2 regions of the Marinococcus sp. LNHM4E3-1 genome follow, and region 2 is predicted to be linked to the other one. Evidence: riboswitches for the same ligand, from Rfam matches in the RefSeq annotation. Region 2 holds a riboswitch; the other holds the start of a gene.
What was found. Region 2 has a riboswitch for glycine ahead of gcvT (glycine cleavage system aminomethyltransferase GcvT). Riboswitches for the same ligand answer to the same signal wherever they lie in the genome.

Region 1: it holds a riboswitch for glycine, as region 2 does, so the genes downstream of both, ACTRXI_RS01575 (serine dehydratase beta chain) here and gcvT (glycine cleavage system aminomethyltransferase GcvT) in region 2, are expected to answer to the same signal.

Annotation. Positions count from the first base shown of each region.
Region 1 is NZ_JBQLID010000001.1:321,344-332,270, reverse strand. Features, by position in the region: gene ACTRXI_RS01610 (catalase) at 1-1,005, opposite strand, end outside; gene ACTRXI_RS01605 (SulP family inorganic anion transporter) at 1,198-2,931, opposite strand; gene ACTRXI_RS01600 (hypothetical protein) at 3,092-3,265, opposite strand; gene ACTRXI_RS01595 (hypothetical protein) at 3,300-3,866, opposite strand; gene ACTRXI_RS01590 (RDD family protein) at 3,914-4,333, opposite strand; gene ACTRXI_RS01585 (GNAT family N-acetyltransferase) at 4,447-4,746, opposite strand; gene ACTRXI_RS01580 (hypothetical protein) at 4,733-4,960, opposite strand; glycine riboswitch at 5,116-5,220, shown strand; glycine riboswitch at 5,224-5,301, shown strand; gene ACTRXI_RS01575 (serine dehydratase beta chain) at 5,380-5,877, shown strand; gene sdaAA (L-serine ammonia-lyase, iron-sulfur-dependent, subunit alpha) at 5,874-6,758, shown strand; gene ACTRXI_RS01565 (hypothetical protein) at 6,795-6,935, shown strand; gene ACTRXI_RS01560 (universal stress protein) at 7,376-7,858, opposite strand; gene ACTRXI_RS01555 (hypothetical protein) at 8,130-8,267, shown strand; gene ACTRXI_RS01550 (nitroreductase family protein) at 8,319-8,891, opposite strand; gene ACTRXI_RS01545 (pirin family protein) at 8,933-9,799, opposite strand; gene ACTRXI_RS01540 (MarR family winged helix-turn-helix transcriptional regulator) at 9,931-10,368, opposite strand; gene ACTRXI_RS01535 (aminoglycoside phosphotransferase family protein) at 10,432-10,927, opposite strand, start outside.
Region 2 is NZ_JBQLID010000005.1:176,124-187,050, reverse strand. Features, by position in the region: gene gcvPB (aminomethyl-transferring glycine dehydrogenase subunit GcvPB) at 1-1,192, opposite strand, end outside; gene gcvPA (aminomethyl-transferring glycine dehydrogenase subunit GcvPA) at 1,179-2,540, opposite strand; gene gcvT (glycine cleavage system aminomethyltransferase GcvT) at 2,558-3,664, opposite strand; glycine riboswitch at 3,746-3,833, opposite strand; glycine riboswitch at 3,837-3,925, opposite strand; gene ACTRXI_RS07570 (MBL fold metallo-hydrolase) at 4,119-4,760, shown strand; gene ACTRXI_RS07565 (CapA family protein) at 4,861-6,003, opposite strand; gene ACTRXI_RS07560 (hypothetical protein) at 6,098-6,571, opposite strand; gene ACTRXI_RS07555 (hypothetical protein) at 6,728-7,060, shown strand; gene ACTRXI_RS07550 (5-methyltetrahydropteroyltriglutamate--homocysteine S-methyltransferase) at 7,216-8,346, shown strand; gene ACTRXI_RS07545 (DUF2513 domain-containing protein) at 8,505-8,867, shown strand; gene ACTRXI_RS07540 (3D domain-containing protein) at 9,387-10,094, shown strand; gene cynS (cyanase) at 10,170-10,616, opposite strand.

The sequences.
Region 1 (10,927 bases), on a different contig from region 2:
CACTTCGTTGAAATAGTCCTCCGGATTGCGGTCAAGCACGAGCTTGCCGACCGGGATCCACGGGAACTGCTCCTTCGGCCACAGCTTCGTATCGTCGAGCGGGTCAAAGTCGAGCTCCGGATGATCGTCGTCGCTCATTACCTGCACGCGAAGCTCCCATTCCGGATAATTGCCTTCCTCGATCGCTTCGTACAGATCCTGGGTGGCGTGGTTGAAGTTTTTGCTCTGGATGCTGTCCGCTTCTTCCTGGGTCAGGTTGCGGATGCCCTGAACCGGTTCAAAGTGATATTTCACGAGCACCGCTTCTCCGTCTTCGTTCACCCATTTGTACGTGTTCACCCCGGAGCCCTGCATCTGCCGGTAGTTGGCCGGAATGCCCCACGGGGAGAATAAAAACGTCAGCATGTGCATTGATTCGGGCGTCTGCGACATAAAGTCGAAGATCCGCTCGCTGTCCTGCACGTTCGTTACCGGATCGGGCTTTAATGCGTGAATGACGTCTGGAAATTTGATGGCGTCCCGGATAAAAAAGACCTTCAGGTTGTTGCCGACGAGATCCCAGTTGCCGTCCTCGGTATAAAATTTCACGGCAAATCCGCGTGGATCGCGGAGTGTTTCCGGGGAAGTCCCGCCGTGGATAACAGTGGAAAAGCGTACAAACGCAGGTGTCCGCTTGCCTTCCTCCTGAAAGATTTTCGCGCGTGTATATTTGGAAATCGGTTCATCGCCAAAGGAACCGTACGCTTCAAAATAGCCGTGGGCGCCTGCGCCACGGGCGTGCACTACCCGCTCCGGTACACGTTCGCGGTCAAAATGGCTGATTTTTTCGAGGAATTCATAGTTTTCAAGCGTTGTTGGCCCGCGATTGCCGACGGTTTTCGAGTTTTGGTTGTCCCGGACAGGATGACCCTGTCTGGTGGTGAGTGTTCCGTCTTCATTTGTATTCTGCTTATCGTTGTTTTTTTCTTCGTCGTGTTCGCGTTCATTATCGCGATCTTTACTCAATGTATATACCTCCTTTATAAATCTATTGATTTTTACCCGGGGTTATTATGATTTAAACGATTTTTTTGAATTTTTTAAATTCAAGGTATATAGCTATATACCCTAACACAGCAGTCTTTCAAGGAGTATATAACATTCCTGAGACCAGAACGAGGCCGGCAGGATCTTCTTCCCTGCCGGCCTCGTTCTTTGTTAAATCATGTAGTCCCAGGAGTCCTGCTTCGGCTCCGCGGGTGTTTTAAACGGGACGTTGCCCTCGTGTTCCAGAAAGCCTTCGAGGGTCTGGTATTTAATTGCTTCAGCGTATTTTTCATCCCATCCGGCCCGCAGCAGCAGATCCCGGACCGGACCCTTCAGCTCGACGAACCATACCTTCACGTCCGGGTCCCGGCGGAACATTTCAATAATCTGTTCGAGAGCGCCAATGCCAGTAGTGTCAATGTCGTTCACCCCGGACATATCAATCGCGGCCTTCAGCCCGCCGCTCTCTGTTTTACGGCGGTCCTGAATCGTTTTTTCCACCATTTTCACAAAATAGCCGACGTTCGAAAAATGAATGCGCGTGTCCGCCCGGACGAGCACCGTACCCGGCACCCGCTTAGCATTCGGGAACCGCTGCAGATCCAGGTAGCTGTGAGTATCCTCCTCATAGCCGATCTCCACGATGTTCGGCCGGGAAATGTGGCGAAGCAGCAGCAGGATCGAAAAGCCAATTCCAATTAAAAGCCCCCACTGAATGCCGACGAGAAGCGTAGCAGCAAACGTTACAACCCATATCCATCCGTCCTCTGGCTTCACCCGGAAGGCGTCCTTTAGGGACCGGATGTTAATCAGCCCGGCGACCGAAACGAGAATAATGGCTGCAAGTACCGCGTACGGCAGAAAGTAGAATAAAGACGTGAAAAAGAGAAGCGTGACAAGCACCCCGGCAGCGGTAATAATCATCGCTGCCTGTGAAGCTGCTCCTGTACGGTAGCTGATGGCACTTCTTGAAAAGCTTCCGGTCACCGCGTAGGAGGAAAAAAACGGACCGGCAATATTGGCATACCCGATCGCCCGGATCTCTTTGTTCAGGTTTACACCAAAATCGTTTTTATCGCTCAGCGTTTTTGTGATCGCAAGCGTCTCCATCATCGCAATCAATGCAATCGTCAGGGCAGTCGGGATTAACACCTGCACATCCGCAAGGTTAAAGCCCGGCACGGTAAAATCCGGAAGGCCCTGGGGCACTTCCCCGACGACACTCACTCCCTGGTTATCGAGGCGAAAAAGCCCGACTGCCGCAATGCTCAGTACGACGACAATGAGAGAAACCGGGAGATTGCGTTTTACTTTCCGGCCCCCGATCAGCACCAGCAGGCTCAAGGTTCCAACAAGCAGGGTCGGGATATGTACCTGGGGCAGATGGACGATCACATCCCGCAAAAGCGGGATAATCTGCGTCTGGCTGCCGACACTGATCCCCATAAACTGCCCGAGCTGGCTCATGCCGATCGCAATCGCCACCGCCGAGGTGAAACCGCTGATTACGTTCGGCGAAATAAATTTCACAAACGCGGCGGCATTCAGCAGGCCAAGCGCTACCTGCATCACCCCGACCATGACCGTCAGCAGCAGCACGAGTGCCACGTAATCCGGCGTCGCCGGCTCAGCGTACAGCGACACCCCGGAAAAAACAAGAATCGACGCCATCGCCACCGGCCCGATAGCCAGATGCTTTGATCCGCCGAACAGGGCGTAGATTAAAAGCGGAAGCAGCGAGGCATACAGCCCCATCACCGGCGGCAGGCCGGCGAGAACGGCGTAGGCCATTCCCTGCGGCACAATCATAATAAAAATCGTAAAGCCCGCAGCCATATCCTTTTTCAGCGACTGATTATTGTACTCCTGCGGCATGCTTAATATGTTTTTTGTCCTCCGGTGCATAAATCCTTCCTTCTTTCTCCGTGAACTTGCAAAGTGTTCAATCTCTCTCTTATAAATCATGAACCATAACTGCTTAAAAGAAAAGCCCGCGCCGTACCTTTTTGTAAAAACAGACTAACGCCGCCAGCAACACAAAGGCAGACACCCGGAGGTCCCTGCCTTATTTTTCCCATTCGTTTTTCAGCTCTTCTTTGATTTCGGCTTTCAACTGCTCATATGCGGCTTCATCCATCTGTTTCTTCTTTGCACGAAGCAAACGTTCACCAAATGCTTTTATGTTGAAAGCAATCATCAGCAGAGCGCCAACGATCAGCATATCCATAAGCAAGTCCACGGCTCTTCCCTCCTCAAGACAACGTGACTTCAACCTAGCCGCTGTTCTGTAAAAAGGCTTTAATTTGTTCACGGTGCGCGTCGGTGTCCGCCCTGGCCTCTTCTGAATAGGAGAGGGAATAGGTGCCTCCCTTCGCGTAAAACGTGTACGTAATCGGCCCACTCTGGATATCCCGGCCCACCGGACGTCCCCCAATACTGAGCACGTCATCGTGAGCGCCGAATACCATCTGATCGCCCGCTTCGTAATTTAAAATAATGTGAATGTCGTTGCTGTTGATGCCGTACACAAGCCGTGTACTGTAGTCCTCTTCATACCGGTGCCGGTTGCCCGCGTCCTGAAAATAAGGAAGAAGCTCGTCCTCTTCTTCCTCGCTGTACCAAATCTCCACTTCTTCGGGCTCCCCCTCTTCATTCTCGTTAATCTGCGCCCTCGAAACCGGTGCATCGTTCAACAACGGAAGCGGCACTTCTTCTCCCCATTCCGTTTCTATATTTCCAGGGACATCTTCCTCTTCCTCCGTATAGTAAGAAGGCACGGAACAGGCGCTTAAAAGAATGAATATGCCGGCTGCCCCGGCAGAAAAGATCTTTTTCATCATGTATTTCCTCCGCTCGCATGATTGGCGTAACCATCCCGATAGTAAAGCTACCGGCTTTTTTTCACCACCCGGGTTCCCGCAAGAAAATCATGCACTGCCCGTTTGTCCTTACGGACAAGCACCATAATTATACTCGTGATCATCAGTATGTATAGAGTAATTCCGTACAAAATATTAGCTACGAGCACGCGCATCAGCATTGCCCCGATGCCAAGCTTCCTTCCGTCCATTTTCACAATCTGAATGCCCATGGCATACTTCCCGACCGTCTGGCCCTGCCATACTATCGGCAGAATCATGGAATATAGAAGCGATCCGGCACCGGAAAATATATCGACATTCACTTCATCGAGGTTGATCCATAGCATGGCCAGCATACTTATGAGAAGGATGGGGAGAGAAAGCAGGAGGCCGTCAATAACAATAGCGAGCAGCCTGCTGCCAAACCCGGCAGGTTCCTGTTGCATACATACACTCCTTTAATCACTCTTATTGTAAGCTCTTCTTTTATATTTTTTCATAATAAGCTAATTTTTGGAAGTGACAATCTCCCCGTTTCCTTAACTTTCCAACGAAGTTCTCAGCTGCCCGGGAACAACGCAGTGTTCAGCCGGCCCATCACCAGCACATTGTAAAACGAACCACGGGCAAAATGGGCTTTACGGAGCGTCCCTTCTGGTTCAAACCCGCGGCTTTTATACAGCTGTACTGCGCGCGTGTTTTCTTCCACCACATCGAGCTCCAGCCGGAATAAGCCTAAATAATTATCGGCGATATCCAGCAGATGATCAAGCAGACGGCTGCCGATCCCCCGGTTCTGAAACTCATCGTGCACCGCCATGGCAGTCATGCCGTAGTAATGCAGCTTACCGCTCAGCACCTCCAGAGAGCCGATACCGACGACGCGGCCGCCGTACTCGGCGAACGATCACATGATCGTTCGCCGTCAGCCCTTCGATAAATGACTGGTTGGAGGCTCTTCGCTCCGAAGGGAGTCCCAGCGTATAATGCATGACAGAGGGCTGGCGCCGGAGAATATTAATTTCTTTTTCATCTTCTGCTGTGACGGGGCGCAGAATAATTTGTTCGCTCATAGTCGCATCCCTTCATTTCTTTCGGTAAATTGGTTTATTATTCCAGGCTAACAGGCTGCATCCAGTATATCGCTCTCATGCCAGCTGTCAAAAAATAGGTTTACTTTTCCAGACCGGATGTTTACACTAAAAGTAACAAAATATTGGTTTTGCAGATGAATGTATTGGGAGAGCCTGTAGAATATTACAGCACCGAAGGAGCAATTCTTCCCACCAGCCGGTAAGAAAAAACTCTCAGGTACCAGGACCAGTACAGGATGCACCTCTGGAGAAGGTACGCGTACCTGCCGAAGAAGAAAATTCTTGCCAAAGAATGAAATCTTTCAGGCACACAGACAGAGAAACGGCGATTCAGGCCGTTTCTCTGTCTTTTTTTGTATTAATGTAATCGTTTTCAATTCAAATTTGGAGGAATCGTTATGGAGTTTGACAGCTGTTTTGATATTATCGGCCCGATTATGGTCGGTCCTTCGAGCTCTCACACAGCGGGGGTCGTATCGATCGGGAAATTTGTGCACGACTGGCTGGGAGAGGTCACAGATGTGACAATCACGTTCTACGGCTCTCTCGCCTCCACCTATCAGGGACACGGCTCGGACAAAGCCATAATCGGCGGCCTGCTCGGATTATCCGCCCACGACACCAACGTCCGGAGTGCGTATGCGCTGGCCAAAGACGCAGGCCTTCGTTACGACTTCCAGTTCTGTCCGGGCACTCCAGGCGGATGCCACCCGAACACTGTACATCTTCAGGCATCGTCCGGCATAGAAACCGTCCGCGTATCCGGCGCCTCCATCGGCGGCGGAGTGGCCTGCATTTATGGAATTAACGGTCATGACACCAGCATTAATTTGGGAACGGGTCCGGATATTTTAACGATTGCAGCCCGAACGAAAAAGGAGGCTTCATTTATATGAACGATACCATTGAAAGTATTGTACAGGAATGCATGGCTCAGGACATTTCCATTGGCGAATGGATGCTGCGCCGTGAGGTTCGCCGCTCCGATTTTTCCCGGGAGCAGATTTTCGGACGCATGCAGGAGCGGCTGCGGGTAATGAAGCAGGCGGTCCGGGACGGAGTGAGTAACATTACGGAAACAGAGAGCAGGCTCTCGGGCGGTGATGCTTACCGGATGCATCAGTATAATCAAAACACCGACCCGTTATCCGGACCGGTCATCAGCACGGCGATGGAAGCAGCGATGGCCACGTCGGAAAGCAACGCAAAAATGGGCCTTATCGTCGCAACTCCCACGGCCGGGTCCGCAGGTATACTACCGGGCATTCTGGTCTCTCTCCAGGATAACCGCAGCATCGATGATGACACTCTGACGATGGGGCTGTTCACAGCAAGTGCCATCGGTTACGTATTTGCGAATCACGCCTTTATTTCCGGCGCGGCAGGCGGCTGTCAGGCGGAAATTGGCTCAGCGACGGCCATGGCTGCGGGCACGATTACGGAGCTGCAGCATGGCTCCCCAGAGCAGGCAGCCCACGCCACCGCAATAGCAATGAAGTCCCTTCTCGGACTCGTATGTGATCCGGCTGCCGGGCTCGTCGAAGTGCCGTGCGTGAAAAGAAACGTCATCGGCACCTCCATCGCTTTTTCAGCGGCCGATATGGCTTTAGCAGGCATAACCAGCCGCATCCCCTGCGATGAAGTTATTCAGACGATGCATACGATCGGCCGCGACATGCCGGGCAGCCTGAAAGAGACTGCTGAAGGAGGGCTTGCCCAGACCCCGACGGGAAAAGAAGCCACCCGGAGGCTGTTTCAGCGGCCCTGCAGCTTATGACTCCCGAGCTCTAAATTCCACATAAGAGGTGAAGCTATGAACGAACGCCGTTTTTTTCAAATCTGGTTCGGCACTCTCACTCTCGTCAGCTTATTGTTTACGTACTGGGCTATAGCGGTTTCCGCCCTTCTTTTAGGCATTTTCTGCTTTATTTCTCCAAGGCCCGATGAAAAGTAAACCCCTTAAACAACTCAAAAACGGCTTGAATATGGCTCCCGCCAGGATCAAGCCGTTTTCTTTACTGTTCATATTCTATTTAAATTCCATGCATTCTGCTTTCTGTTTCACCCCTGACGTGCTATTCTTACTATAAGTCCCTATAAAGGAGGTCATTGCCATCGACCATTTTGCATATGTACTTCAACGTCCCAAAAACCAGGTATACATAGGAACAGCCGCCGATATCCGCTCACGCTTCGGCAGCTCGGAACCCGTTTATTTTTGTTCCGAGGATGAACTGCTCGCCAGCTTAAACGCCTTTCGCGATGAAGAGCTTATCATCACTACCGTTAGTGACCTTCCAGTGATTAAACAAAAATGGGACGATAAAAACCACTACACACTTTAATGGCGCATATAGATCCCCGGCGGGATTACTCCACCGGGGATCTTTTGATTTACTGAAGCGGTGCAGTGTGCGCCCGTTGGATCGAAGCGATCGCCGGGTCAACGACATGAACGTCGCAGGGAGCGTGCTTCACCACCGTTTTTGTGGTGGTGTTTCCCTGTATCGCCTGGCCGAGGGCATTGCCGCCGGACTGCCCGAGAATGATAAGATCCGGGTCAACCCTTTCACAGAGCTGGTTCACGAGACGTTTTTTCGGCACTCCATTGTCCAGGACGGTTTTTACCCGCGGTACGCCTTTTTCTTCGGCGTTTTTCCGGTACGCTTCAAGCCGGTATTCTGCTTCTGCGTGCAGCCGCCTGATGCCGATCGGGTCCATCCATCCGAGCGAGGAATATTCATTATAATGAAACACATAGGCGAGCGTCAGGTCGGCATCGTGTTTAACCGCGACACGGCACGCTTCGTCAAAGGCATCAACATTAGGGTTACTGAGCACATCAAGCGCTGCCAGGATATGGCTGTATTGTTTCAATCCATTTCACCTCTTAAATTTTTATAAAATAAAAGCCAAAAAGCACAGAGGTCTCCCTTTAGTACTTTTTGGCTTATGTTGCAGGCTTATGGATTCCCGACATTTCCGCCGCTATGGCTTGTATTTATTACCATATTCCCAGGCGGTTTCAATACTCAAACTAAAAATATTGCGTTTTTATAATTTTCATTCATTTTCACATATCATTCGAGGTTTTAAATAATTGTTAAGCGGATACAATATAATTGAAATATGGTTGCAGGAGGATCGTATGAACAAACATCATCTTTTAAACCAGCTTAATGCTCTAAAACAGCAATGGGTCCAAAAAGAAATTTCTCTTCGGGAATACTTACAGCAGCGTTTGAATCTGCGTCAGCAGCTGAACAAAAGGCACGATGAAAAATAACAAAAAACAGGCAGCGGCTTCCTCCCGCTGCCTGTTTTTTCTATCCCGCAATTATTCCGTTATCCAGGTGGTCACCTGTTCCACCGGCTTCCGGTGCCCTTCCTTCATCTCCCGCATCGGATAGCCGATATAAATCAGTCCGAGTACTTTTCCCCGCCGCCCCAGGCCGAACAGATCGTTCATGTTCGGATGATAGCAGTGCGCCCCGGTGCGCCAGAAGGCCGCCAGCCCTAGGGCATGCGCAGCAAGCAGCATGTTCTGGATGGAGGCGTATACTGCGCCGTACTCTTCAAGCGTATCCACCCGCTCTTCCTCAGACGGCTCGGCTGCCACTGCAATCACGACCGGTGCCCGCATCGGCTTCTCCTTCTGCTTTTCGAGATTCTTTTGCTTTTCCATTTTTTCTTCCGGCGTCATACCTTCCGCGGCGATGGCGGCCATCGCTTCCCCGAGCTGCCTGCGCCCGTCACCGGTCATGACGAAATACCGCCACGGCTCCGTTTTGTGATGCGACGGCGCCCAGGTGCCGGCTTCGAGCACCTGCGCGATGATATCCTCCGGTACTTCGGTTTGTTCTACTAGTCCGTTACTGCGGCGTGAATGAATTGCTGTCAGTACATCCATTCTGCTCCATCTCCTTCATATTGAATGACACTCTGTTCAGCTTACTCTGCGGGCGGGCCGAACTTTCCCTCGTGAAAGTCCCGGTACGCCTGCCTGATTTCTTCCATACTGCTCATCACAAACGGACCGTACGGTACAATCCCTTCACGGATAGGTTCACCGGAGTACACGAGCAGTCTCGTCCGGCGCTTGTGGGCTTTAATGCGGAGCGTCGAGAGCGCTTCCGGATCTCCGTTATCCTCGAAGGTGAGCGTCGCCACGTCATGCTTGTTGACGGTACCATCCGCCACATCGGCACTGCCGGAGAGCGTGTATAAAAAGGCATTATGGTTTTCCGGCAGATGATGCACGTATTCCGCTCCCTCCGATAAATTAATTTCGGTCAGCGTGATTGGGACGAGCGAGTTCAGCGGCCCTTCTTCCCCGGCGACGGTCCCGGAAAAAACCTTTAAATATCCGCCGTCAATTTGTACGGTTGGAGCCTCTTCTCCGTATACATTCTGGTAGATGGTATCGGTATTTCGCTGGTCCTTCGGCAGGTTCAGCCACAGCTGCAGGGTATGGGCGATATCATTTTCCACCCCGTCCTCTGCATGGCGGGCCGCCCAGCCGGCATTCATATACTGCACGTCGCCGGGCTCGAGAATGTCACGGCCGCCGCCGTTGTCAATGTGCTCAAGCCTTCCGTCCACCACATACGTAACGGTTTGAAAGCCACGGTGCGGATGATCCGGGAACGTGCCCTTCTTGAACCAGTCCTCGGCCATTAAAATGAACGGATCAAACTCCTTCCACCGGTCCACCGGCAGCACCCACCCCTTCTGAATGGAAGGAAAACCGAATTCCTCGTACTGTACCGTCCATTTATCACGGATCCGGCGCTGAAACAAATGCTGTTGATGCGCCATGAATAATCCCTCACTTTCATTTTAGTATGCATAGCAACTATTTATTCAAAAAATATATTCAATTCATTTAATCTGCATCTTTAGTACAACATATTTTTCCGGCTCCTGCAAAGAATCTACTCCGAGAGCCCCTACTCCCCCCAGAGACTCCCCGAAACATTTTTATTTATTTTGGCAAGCGTCTGTTCAAGCGCTTTGAGCTCTTCTGTGCTAATTCCCTTCGTCACGGCAGCGTTGAAACGCTCGGCCGCCGGGCGTACCTTTTCCTGAAGATGCCTTCCTTCTTCTGTCACAAACAGCTGCATGGCCCGCTGGTCCTCAGTCCCCGCCGCCCGCCGCACGAACTGCTTTTTTTCAAGCTGGGCGGCCATCCGGGCAACGTTGGTTTTATCCTTCTGCAGCTTGCGGGCTATATCGTTCTGGGTGCGGCCGTCTTCTTCCCACAAAAGCATCATGATAAGGTTCTGCTCCGGAGTAAGATTAAACGCCTGCAGTTCTTCTTTAATAAAGCTCGTTAATTTCAAATCGGTCTGATGGATCATAATGCTGATAAAATCTTCGGTATGCATCTGAATTCCTCCGTTGACTGATGGATTTAAAAAGAACAGTTAAAGCGAGTAACTTTATAAGCTCTATTTCCAATACCATTCCGGTATATTTCTATCAAAATAATGGTGGTCCTGAATAACTTCTTTACTGTACCTGAGCAACTTGTCATGCTGCACGTTACTTTCCCGGTATGCCCATACTATCGCTGATACGACATGAACGGCTGAATACAATGTATACAGCCTCCAAAAAAGGTTTTCATCAAATTCTGTTGCTTGAATATAACCATCGATACTTCCCCTACTGAACGCATGACTTACATTTTTCGTGAAAAAGCCGGTTTTTTGCAGATCATGCACCGGGTCACCCCAATCCATCCGGTCGAAATCTATAATTCCCTGGAACCGTCCTCCTGCTATCAACAGATTTGAGGGATGAAAATCATCGTGCTGGAATCTATTTGGGCGGTCTGCCATTAAATGTTCGTGCTTTTTGATATAAGTATACAGCAGATGCACCGTTTCCTGATCCACCCCTGTTTTATTCAACTGCTCGAAGTACCGGTCGATCTTTTTTGTT
Region 2 (10,927 bases):
GCGTACGTACGCCGAGCTTCTTCTGGCGGCGGCCCGAAATCACAAATTCGTGCTTGCAGTGACCGCCGTATGGGAGGTCAAAATACGGCTCAAGCCGTCTCATTAGATAATTGGCGTTTAATACAGCATACTCTGATACTCTTTTGAGTCCCTCTGCTCCCATCGTACGGATATACGTGTAGGCACGTACGTTAATGCCAAAGTTACCGTAATACGGCTTGACGCGGCCGATGGAATGCGGACGGTCTTTATCCCAGTAGTACTTACCATTTTCTTTTGCAAGCACCGGCCCCGGCAGATAAGGGATCAGCTCTTTTTTTACGCCAACCGGCCCGCTGCCGGGCCCACCGCCTCCGTGAGGGCCCGTGAATGTTTTATGCAGGTTCAGGTGAACGACATCAAATCCCATGTCCCCGGGTCTTGTGATGCCCATAATAGCATTGGAGTTCGCCCCGTCATAATAGAGCCGGCCGCCAGCCTGATGGATCGTATCGGCCATTTCCATAATATCTTCCTCAAACAAACCGAGTGTATTCGGGTTCGTGAGCATGAGGGCAGCCGTTTTTTCGCTCGTTACTTCTTTTAAATGCTCAAGGTCCACCAGTCCGCGTGCATCGGTCCGGACCGTTACATGATCGAATCCTGCCACCGTTGCTGAAGCAGGGTTCGTCCCGTGCGCAGAGTCGGGCACGATTACTTCCGTGCGTCCCGTTTCTCCGTTCGCTTCGTGAAGCGCCCGGATCAGCATCAAACCGGTCCACTCTCCCTGGGCACCGGCCGCCGGCTGCAGCGTCACTTCATCCATACCGGTTATTTCAGCAAGCGCCTGCTGCAGGTCGTACATCATTTCGAGATTCCCCTGCACCTGTGCTTCCGGCTGGTACGGATGCGTCGAGGCAAAACCGGCCATGCGGGCCGTTTCTTCATTGATTTTCGGATTGTATTTCATCGTGCAGGACCCGAGCGGGTAAAAGCCCGAATCCACTCCGTAATTTCGATTCGAAAGCGCCGTATAATGTCTCATCAACTGCAGTTCAGATACTTCCGGCAGTGCCGGCTCTTCTTCCCGGATATTAGCCCCGGGCAAAATATCGCTCAGGCTTTGTTCAGGTATATTTGTCTCAGGAAGGGAATACGCTACCCTCCCTGGTTTGCTTTGTTCGAAAATTAACGGTTGGTTAGGCTGTTTCATGTACAAGCACCTCCAAATGTTTGGCAAAGGTTTCCAGCTGTTCTCTTGTGCGAAGTTCAGTCACACATACGAGCATCTGGCCTTTTTTATCCGCCGACACTTCACCTAAATCATACCCGCCGATGATCCCCTGCCTGAATAGCTGTTCATTCACTTCTGCCACTGGACGGCCGAGGTCAACCACAAATTCATTAAACGATGGCGCCTCATGGACAAGCTCAATGCCTTTTTGTTTGAGCAGCTGTTTAAAGAAATGAGCACTTTTAACATTTCTTTCTGCCGTTTCCTTCAGCCCTTTTTTACCGAGAGCCGTCATTGCGACAGAAGCAGCCAGCGCGTTCAGAGCCTGGTTTGAACAAATGTTGGATGTCGCTTTATCCCGGCGGATATGCTGCTCTCTTGCCTGCAGCGTCAGTACATAACCCCGGCTTCCGTCTTCATCCTCCGTCTGTCCGACAAGACGCCCGGGGACCTTCCGAATATGCTTTTTAGTGGTGGCAAAAAATCCGCAGTGCGGTCCGCCAAACTGCATTGGAATACCAAGAGGCTGAGCGTCTCCTGCCACAATATCCGCTCCGAAGCTTCCCGGCGGCGTCAGAACGCCGAGCGCAAGGGGATTTGCCGACACTATCATCAGCGAGTTTTCTTTATCGGCTGCCTGCCTTACAGCAGCTAAATCTTCAATAGTACCGTAAAAGTTTGGGTACTGCACAATCACTCCTGCGGTATCAGCATCGATCATGTCTTCAAGCTTAGCCATATCCGTATGCCCGTCCTTTTCGGGAACGATTTTCACTGTAAGTCCGGGCCCGGCAGCGTATGTTTTCAATACATCGAGCGCTTCAGGGTGAACCGTTCCAGAGACGACAACGGTACGGCGCCTCCCTCTGTTTTCACTTGCGGCCATCAGTGCTGCTTCTGCGAGCGCCGTCGGCCCGTCATACATGGACGAATTAGCAATATCCATTCCCGTAAGTTCACTGATCATCGTTTGAAATTCAAAGATTGCCTGCAGCTCGCCCTGCGAAATCTCCGGCTGGTACGGAGTATATGCCGTGTAAAATTCCGAGCGCCGGAGCACATGATCGACGACTGTCGGTATATAATGCTCGTACACCCCTGCCCCGAGATAGGAGACGCAGTCCTGCACGCTGGTATTTCTGTTACTGAGGCGCTTCATTTCCTTTAGAAGATCCGTTTCGCCAAGAGCCTTCGGCAGATTCATTTCTCCGGAAAAGCGAATATTTTCCGGTACGTCCTCAAACAATTCACCGATCGAATCCACACCGATCGTTTTAAGCATTTCTTCTTTATCCTCGCCGGTTACCGGCAGATAGCGATAATCCATTCTGGTGCCTCCTCTGTTTATTTTTCCCGTTTATAAAAGGGCACAGCTGCCACTTTTGCGCGTTTGGCTTTGCCCCGCACATCCACTTCGACAGCCTGACCGAGATTCGTCCATCCAATATTCAGAAGTGCAAGTCCCACATTTGCTTTCAGCGTCGGCGACTGAGTGCCCGTAGTTACCCAGCCGATTTCCTCTCCGTCATCATTGTGTACCATGTAACCCGGGCGCGGAATTGCTTTATCAACCATTTCGATCCCGACAAGTTTACGTTTTAATCCCGCTTCTTTTTGTTTTTTTAAAGCTTCTTTACCAATGAAATTATCTTCCTGCTTCAGCTTTACGCAAAAGCCTATGCCTGCTTCAAGCGGCGTAATATTTGCGCTCAGCTCCTGGCCGTAGAGCGGCAGCTTCGCTTCAAACCTCAGGGTGTCTCTCGCGCCGAGACCGCATGGAATGAGTCCTTCGGATTCTCCTGCTTCCATGATCGTCTCCCAGCTTCGGATGGCCTCTTCAGCCCGGCAGTATAATTCAAAGCCGTCTTCTCCGGTATAGCCGGTTCTTGAGATGATAATATTTTCTGCTTCTCCGACTGAAGCACCGGCAGCAAACCGAAATGGCAGAATCTCTGCAAGAGAAGCATCGGTTACTTTCTGCAGCACCGTTTCTGCCACCGGGCCCTGTACAGCGATTAGTGCTGTTTCTTCCGAAATATCGGTAATACTTACGTTTTTCGTTACGTGGCGGCGAAGCCATTCCAGATCTTTTTCAATGTTAGCTGCGTTCAAAACGAGCATGTATTTTTCTTTTTCGAGCTGGTACACGAGCAGATCGTCAACCGTACCTCCATCTTCATAACACATGGCGGTATAAAGTGCTTTTCCGGGTTCTGCATTTTTTATGTTGTTTGTGAGCATATACTGTAGAAATTCAGCAGCACCCTCTCCTTCTACGATCGCCTCACCCATATGGGAAACATCGAACAGACCAGCCTTTGTACGAACCGCCTCGTGCTCGTCTTTGATGCCGGAAAACTGAACAGCCATTTCCCATCCGCCAAAATCGACGGTTTTTGCTCCGTGTTTTTCATATACCGGATACAGGGGTGTTCGTTTTAATTCTGCCAAGAAAATCACCTCATCATTATTTTCTGAAAAATCAAAACAGTAAAAAGCATAAAAAAGACAGAACTCCATAAGATATGGAAGCTCTGTCCTATAACCAGAAAGTTTCTCCTTTCCGTCGTACGGAAAGAGTGTCTTCGTGGGTGGCTTCTAAAAGAAGCGCTCTCCAGAGGAGCGTCCAGTAAGAGTCTGTTTGCCTGAGAGATTCACCTGTTACGGCTTGCTCCTTCGGCGCTGCCTGGCAGTCTCTCCCCTTACCATCATCCGCGCATTATATGTACATCTTTATTTACTCATATTCTATCACTAATTCAGATAAAAACCAATGCTGAAAAAAATTAACCCGAACGTTTCCGATAAATTGTACTGCATCATTCGTTTATCACTTTGGATCAATCATTTCTTCTCACTGTAATATTGTTTATACTAAAATCAGCATAAAAATTGGAGGGAAACTATGAACTGGAAACAGCTTCCACTGGGACCACTGCAGACAAACTGCTATGTTCTGTACGATAATGATAAAAACGCCGTAATTATTGATCCGGCCGGGGATGCCGATAAACTGCTCACCTATCTTCAGGAAAACGAGATGCGTCCTGTAGTCATTCTGTTAACACACGCCCATTTTGACCATATCGGTGCGCTTGATGCCGTGCGGGAAGCCTACAATATCCCTGTTTATCTTCATGAGCATGAAAGGGACTGGCCTGGGGACGCCCAAAAAAACGGCTCCGGACGCATGATGCCGGAGGCTGCGTTTACTGCAAAGCCCGCGGATCACCTTCTGCAGTCTGAAGGAACGCTTCAATTCGGCAGCTTTGAATTCCAATGGCTTCATACACCGGGCCATTCGCCGGGAAGTGTTTCCTATTGGCATAAAGAAACCAACACAGTCTTCTCCGGCGATGTATTGTTTTCAGGTGGTGTTGGACGTACTGACCTTTACGGAGGCGACATGGATACGCTGCTAGCCTCTATTCACGAGCAGTTGCTTGAACTCCCGGAAAATACAATAGTAGCCTGCGGCCACGGCCCCTTCACCGATATCGAAGCCGAAATGGATTCCAACCCGTTCATTAATGGGTTTGGCGCATAAAAATAAAGACCTCTGATTTAAAATTAGAGGTCTTTTAATATCTTAATACAGTAAATGAAATTATTTATGCATTCCCGCCCAGTTTCAGACGGTTAGTACTTTAATCGTTTTCTTCGATCCATTGATACACATGCTCGCGCAGATCCTCTTCGGTTTCACCACCTTCAGCAGGGTGGTCTGCTTCGGCCATCGGCTTCACTGTGTACTGGTCCTCAGGGCCCGGTACAACCTGGGTAAAATCAACGTTAGGCTCTGTAATCTTCACGTCTTCGCCGTCTTTTTCCACATCGAATGTAGCAATACCGCCTGTATCGGTATATTCCTGATCCTGACCGGAATAGAAATTGCCGAGAGAATAATAAACAAGCGTTTCATTTCCTTCTTCACCCTCAACCCATTCCATCGGCTGAAGCACGTGAGGGTGATGACCAATAACTACGTCCACTTCCTGGTCTGCAAGAAATTGGGCCAGCTCTTTTTGTTCTTCATTCGGAAGGCGCTCGTATTCATTTCCCCAGTGCATATTGACAACTACGATGTCCGCGTCATCTCTCATCGCTTCGACATCTTCCTGTATTTGTTCTTTATCAATTTTCTGCACGACATATTCATGCCCCTCCGGCACCTCGATGCCGTTCAGCCCATATGTATAGGAAAGCACACCCATGTCTACGTCCTTTACATCTACAATACGCTGCCGCTCTGCATCTTCCTCGTCCTTATAGACTCCCACGTAATCCATACCTGTCTGCTCATAATGATTAATCGCATTGTTTACAGCCTCCATTCCACGGTCAAGCGTATGGTTATTGGCTCCGGAGAGCATGTCCACTCCGGCATCCTGAAGGTCGTCTACAATTGCATACGGACTGTTAAAGGAAGGATAAGCCGATAAACCAAGCTCCTCGCCGCCGGGTATTGATTCCTGGTTCACAATCGTGTAATCCGGTTCTTCAAGCATCGGAGCAACTGCCTTCAGCGCCGGAGTGAAATCGTACTCCCCGTCTTCTTCCATTCTTTTATATACACGCCCGTGCAGCAAAACGTCTCCCGCCGCGCCAATCGTAACGCTTTCATCTTCCTGCTTCTGATTTTTGGAATCTTCTTCTGTCTGTGCTTCTGAATTTTCATTCTGCGCCTCCGAGGCTTCATTCTGTGTCTCAGAATTTTTATTTTCCCCAGCGCTGCTGCAGCCACTTAAAAGGAAAATCCCGCACGTTAATCCATAATACAATTTTCGCATGACATCCTCTTTTCTTTTAAATAGAATTCCTAGTCTAAATATACTATAAGTTTACTAATATATTCATTGGAATTGAAGAGGTTTTCATGCATTTTTATGTCTGCCGGGGCAAAATATTTCTTTTTCCACATACAGCCAGCGTCCCCAGGACACCCGCAAGCGGTACGATTACCCACCATTCCTGATAAAGCAGAGGGTAAGAAAAATTCTTCGAGGTTATTGGGAATAAAAACTGAGTACCGTTTCCCAGAAAGTCAATCAGCATGGAGCCGACGGCCAGCGTAAAAAATGAAGCTGTCCAGGCTTTTGGGAATCCTCCCCCGAGCACGCGGCAGACAACCGGAGCGAACGCTGCCGCAATAAATGGCACCGTCAGCAGCGTATGAAAAATATAATTGCCAAACAGCTTCGGGATATCAGGCACAATCACCATCACACCGAATGCCATCACCTTCAAGCGTTGTGAAACAATTAAATCCGGATTTCCGTAAAATATATACATTACTGCTGCGCCGGTTAGCAGATGCAGCAGTGTACTCGGTACATGTTCAATCAATATTTCAATCACAGGCCGTTCCTTCTTTCTGCTGGAGATGATTATTTTATTCACGGTTTTCTATTCTCATAAACTTCCTTCAAAACGCTATAAACGGCTGGGTTGAATGAGACAGCTTTCGGGGTATAAAAGAAAAGCAGCCAAACTATTGTCAGGAGGAATTTTATAATGACCCCCGTAGAAAAACCGTCCGCGCTAAACCGGGCGCGAAAGAAAAAAGCCCCCGCCATGAAGGCAGAAGGCGAATTTGCCCGCCAGCTCAAAGCCATTCTCGTTTTTCAGCAAATCGATAAGCAGACCGCTGACAAAATGGACAACAGCTTCCGGCCGAAAAAAACGATTTATGCTCTCACTGGAGAAAAGTTGAGTATGAAAGATATTGCGTTTGTAATCAAATTGAAAGGCTTTAACGGCCTTTACCGTTTATTTTCCGCTTATAAGGCTGTTTGTCACACAAACGACCTCGGGGAGCCGGTGATTGTCTTTCAGCGGCGTCCTTAGCCGGCCTGCTAAGAAAGAAGTTACCACCGTTTTTCATTTTCCTGGAAGTACGCTCTGCTTCCAACGGTTTCTGTAGACAAACCATCATCGGCTTCCATATACTATTAGTAGGCAAAATATACAGGTATTTTTGAATCATTACATATTACAGAGGAGTGGATGGTTTGACAAAAGCACCGTTTCGCGCAGAACACGTAGGAAGCTTTCTCCGTCCGGAGCGACTCAAAAAAGCCCGCCAGCAGTACACAGAGGGAGAGTTAAGCGCCGGGGCGCTATGGGACATTGAAAATGAAGAAATTGCTGCTCTTGTTGAAAAACAAAAAGAAGCTGGTCTTCCGGTCGTAACAGATGGTGAATTCCGCCGCGCATGGTTCCATCTCGATTTTATGCAGGAGGTCGAAGGGGCAGAATTTATTAAATTGGACCATGGGCTTGTATTCAGCGACAATACGGAAACAAAAGCCGAGGGGGTTAAAGTTGTTAATAAATTAGCCTTCAGCGACCACCCTGTTGTCCGCGAGTACGAATTTCTGCACAGCCTGAAAGGGGAGCACGCCGCCCGCGTGACAGTTCCAAGTCCGAGCATGTTTATTTTCCGGACTGTAACCGAAGAAGAAAAAAATGTCTATAAGTCGGAAGCTGAGCTGTTTTCAGACCTCGTGCAGGTGTACAAGGATACGATACAGGCTCTTTACAAGGCTGGCTGCCGCCACCTTCAGTTTGATGATACAACCTGGTCTTTATTTCTCGGAGCTGAAAAGGATAAGGACCTCGTACTTTCCGGCGGCTTGCTTGAAGCACGAGGCCTGGACCCGAAAGAAACGCTGGAAATGTTTGTAAACACTGTCAATGAAGCGATCGCTGATAAACCTGAAGATATGCGGATATATATGCATGTCTGCCGCGGCAACTACAAGTCCACCTATGCATCCAGCGGCAGCTACGACGCCGTTTCAGAATATATGTTCAGTAAATTAAACGTCGACGCCCTCCTGCTGGAATTTGATGACGAGCGCTCCGGAGGCTTTGAGCCTTTAAAGTATGTGAACCGCAGCGATCTTCAGGTAGTTCTCGGTTTAATCACTTCAAAATTCCCTGAACTTGAGAATACGGATTTAATTAAATCCAGACTGCAGGAAGCAGAAAAATATGTACCACTTGAACAACTTGGTTTAAGCCCTCAATGCGGCTTTGCTTCTACCGAAGAAGGCAATATCCTCACTGAAGAAGAGCAATGGGCGAAAGTTCGCCACGTTGTTTCTCTTGCCGAAGACGTCTGGCAATAAGCATTCGGAAAAAGAAGCCGGCGTTTCCCGGCTTCTTTTTTAACAGGTGCGTATGACAATATTTCTTATCAAAGCACCCGGGTACGTAAATCTTTTCTGGCATTTAAGCCAGTCCCAATATTATAATTTCAGTAAGTATAAAAAAGGTGGAAGATAAAATGGTTATGGAAAGAGACATGGAATCAATCAGGAAGCTTTTGATTGATCTGAAAGAGCAAAAGCCCGGATTCAGCCTCACATCTAAAAACGAAGAAACCGATTATTATATGTATCTGCTCACCGACGGAGGCCTGATCGAGGCTACCCGGCATAAAACCTTGAGTAAGCAGGTGACAAGCTACCATAATATTAAAATTACATTTGCCGGCCATGATTTCATCGATGTTGCCGAAGACGACAATATTTGGAACAAAACAAAGGAAAAAGCCATGGAAAAAGGATGGTCGATGTCAAATATCCCTCTGACTGTCCTGACAGATTTACTTAAAATCACTCTTTATCAGCATTTAAGCAACGACTGACGCACAACTAATTTCTCACGATTTATGTTTTCCACATAGCTTTCTGCAGGCCTCCTGATGATTCAGGGGGTTTTTTGTTGTACTGCCGGAGTGTTTTCTCCCCGCCCTGTCCCCTTTTTTCTTCTGCAGCATATTTTGGCTTTACTGATTTTTATAGATTAGTTCATTCCTCACGAAAAATCAGAATTAGGTTATTTTTCTCACGTTTTTCATTTGTAATATTACGTTCGTTTTTTCAATCAAATCTTAAGTTCAATTGCCCTGAAACCCTTTATCTATAAGCGTTTTATAAATATTACACATAATTTCTCATATATTTCATAAAGCTTAATCTTGTTACGTTTGCATTACATTCGTCCTATTCGCTTGAAAGTTCTTCTCCTGCGAGTTAAATTTACAAACGTGCGATAGGTTATTTCAAAATATACGCATCCAATACTAATTCGTTTATGTCCATTCACCCTTAATGCTTACTAAATAAAAAAACTTTTATACTCTCCGAGGAGGAATTTTTCAACCATGATGAAATCTACGAAAGCTTCACATTGGATCGGCGGCGCAGTTCTTGGTACAGCTCTAGCTTTTGCAGCACCAGCGGTAAGTGACGCATCAGACAGCCTGCTAGTCCAGGGGGACTCCAATGACTCTGTATCCGAAGCCCAATCTGTACTCGATGATAAAGGATATTACGATTATGAAGTAGACGGGATTTTTGGTTCGATTACGGCAGCAGCTGTACGTGATTTTCAGGCTGATGAAGGTCTTACGGTCGACGGCATCATCGGGCCAAATACAAAAGCAGCGCTGTACGGAGAAAGCTCCAGCAGCTCAAGTGAAAGCGATGTTGAAGAAAGCTCTGAAGCAGACGACAGTGATAATGAAGCAGTAGAATCTGCCTCCACTTCCGAAAGCAGTAGTTCTGAAGATACCTCCGGCGGAGAGTCCATGACAGTCGAAGCGACTGCTTATACAGCAGACTGCGCAGGCTGCAGCGGTATTACAGCTACCGGTGTAAACCTAAATACCAACCGCTATGCGAAAGTAATCGCTGTAGACCCTGACGTTATTCCACTTGGCTCTCAAGTACAAATTGAAGGTATGGGTACTTATACCGCAGCGGATACCGGCGGAGCGATAAACGGAAACCGTATTGACGTTCACGTTCCAAGCAAGTCCGAAGCTTATTCCTTCGGCCGCCGAAGCGTGGAAGTAACTGTAATAGATTAATCTACTTATAAGCTTTATAAATATAGAGCCGCCTTACCATTTTGATGGAAAGGCGGCTCTATTGCATTTACTCGTTTACCACTTAGTATATGGTAGAAATTTGCCGTTCAACGTGACAACCACCCGGTCCCCTTTTGGATCTTCCTCACGTTCTACATCCATTTTAAAATCGATGGCGCTCATAATACCATCACCAAATTCCTCATGAATGATTTCCTTTAATGTCGTTCCGTATACCTGAGTAATTTCGTGAAAACGGTAAATAAGCGGGTCTGTTGGAACACCTTCACTTAAAGAACCTTTGTAAGGTACAGCCATCAGTTCATGCTTGATTTCTTCATAAGGAACTTCGAGGTAGTTAATGAGCGCGTCTGCTTCTTTTTCGTCCATTGATGCCTGTCCCTGAATAACAGCAGCAACCCAGGTTTTATTGCGGCCCACAGCTTCAGCTAGATCCTGATAAGTAGCTCGCTTCCTGTTTTTTGCTTCTATCAGCTTGGCGGTGACTTCACTCATTTCCATTATTTTGTCCCCTTCCTTATTCTGTTCTCCTTCACTTTAACATGCAGCCATTCCTCTGATACATGCTTTTTGCCATCTTCTTTTAGACGTCTTCCATTCCACCTGCTTTAACCCTAGTTCCAAAAGCTTATTTTTTATTCATTCGCTATCATTTTGTTTCAAAAAGATGCATGAAGGATATATGTATAGTTACCTGCATATTTTTATGCTGTTTTTAAAAGTGAATAAAACCTGCTTCAGCAGCAATGAGTTAGACCATTGGGAGCTAATCATAAGCTGAAAAGAAAAAGCCTGACAGCTGATTCTTTTTA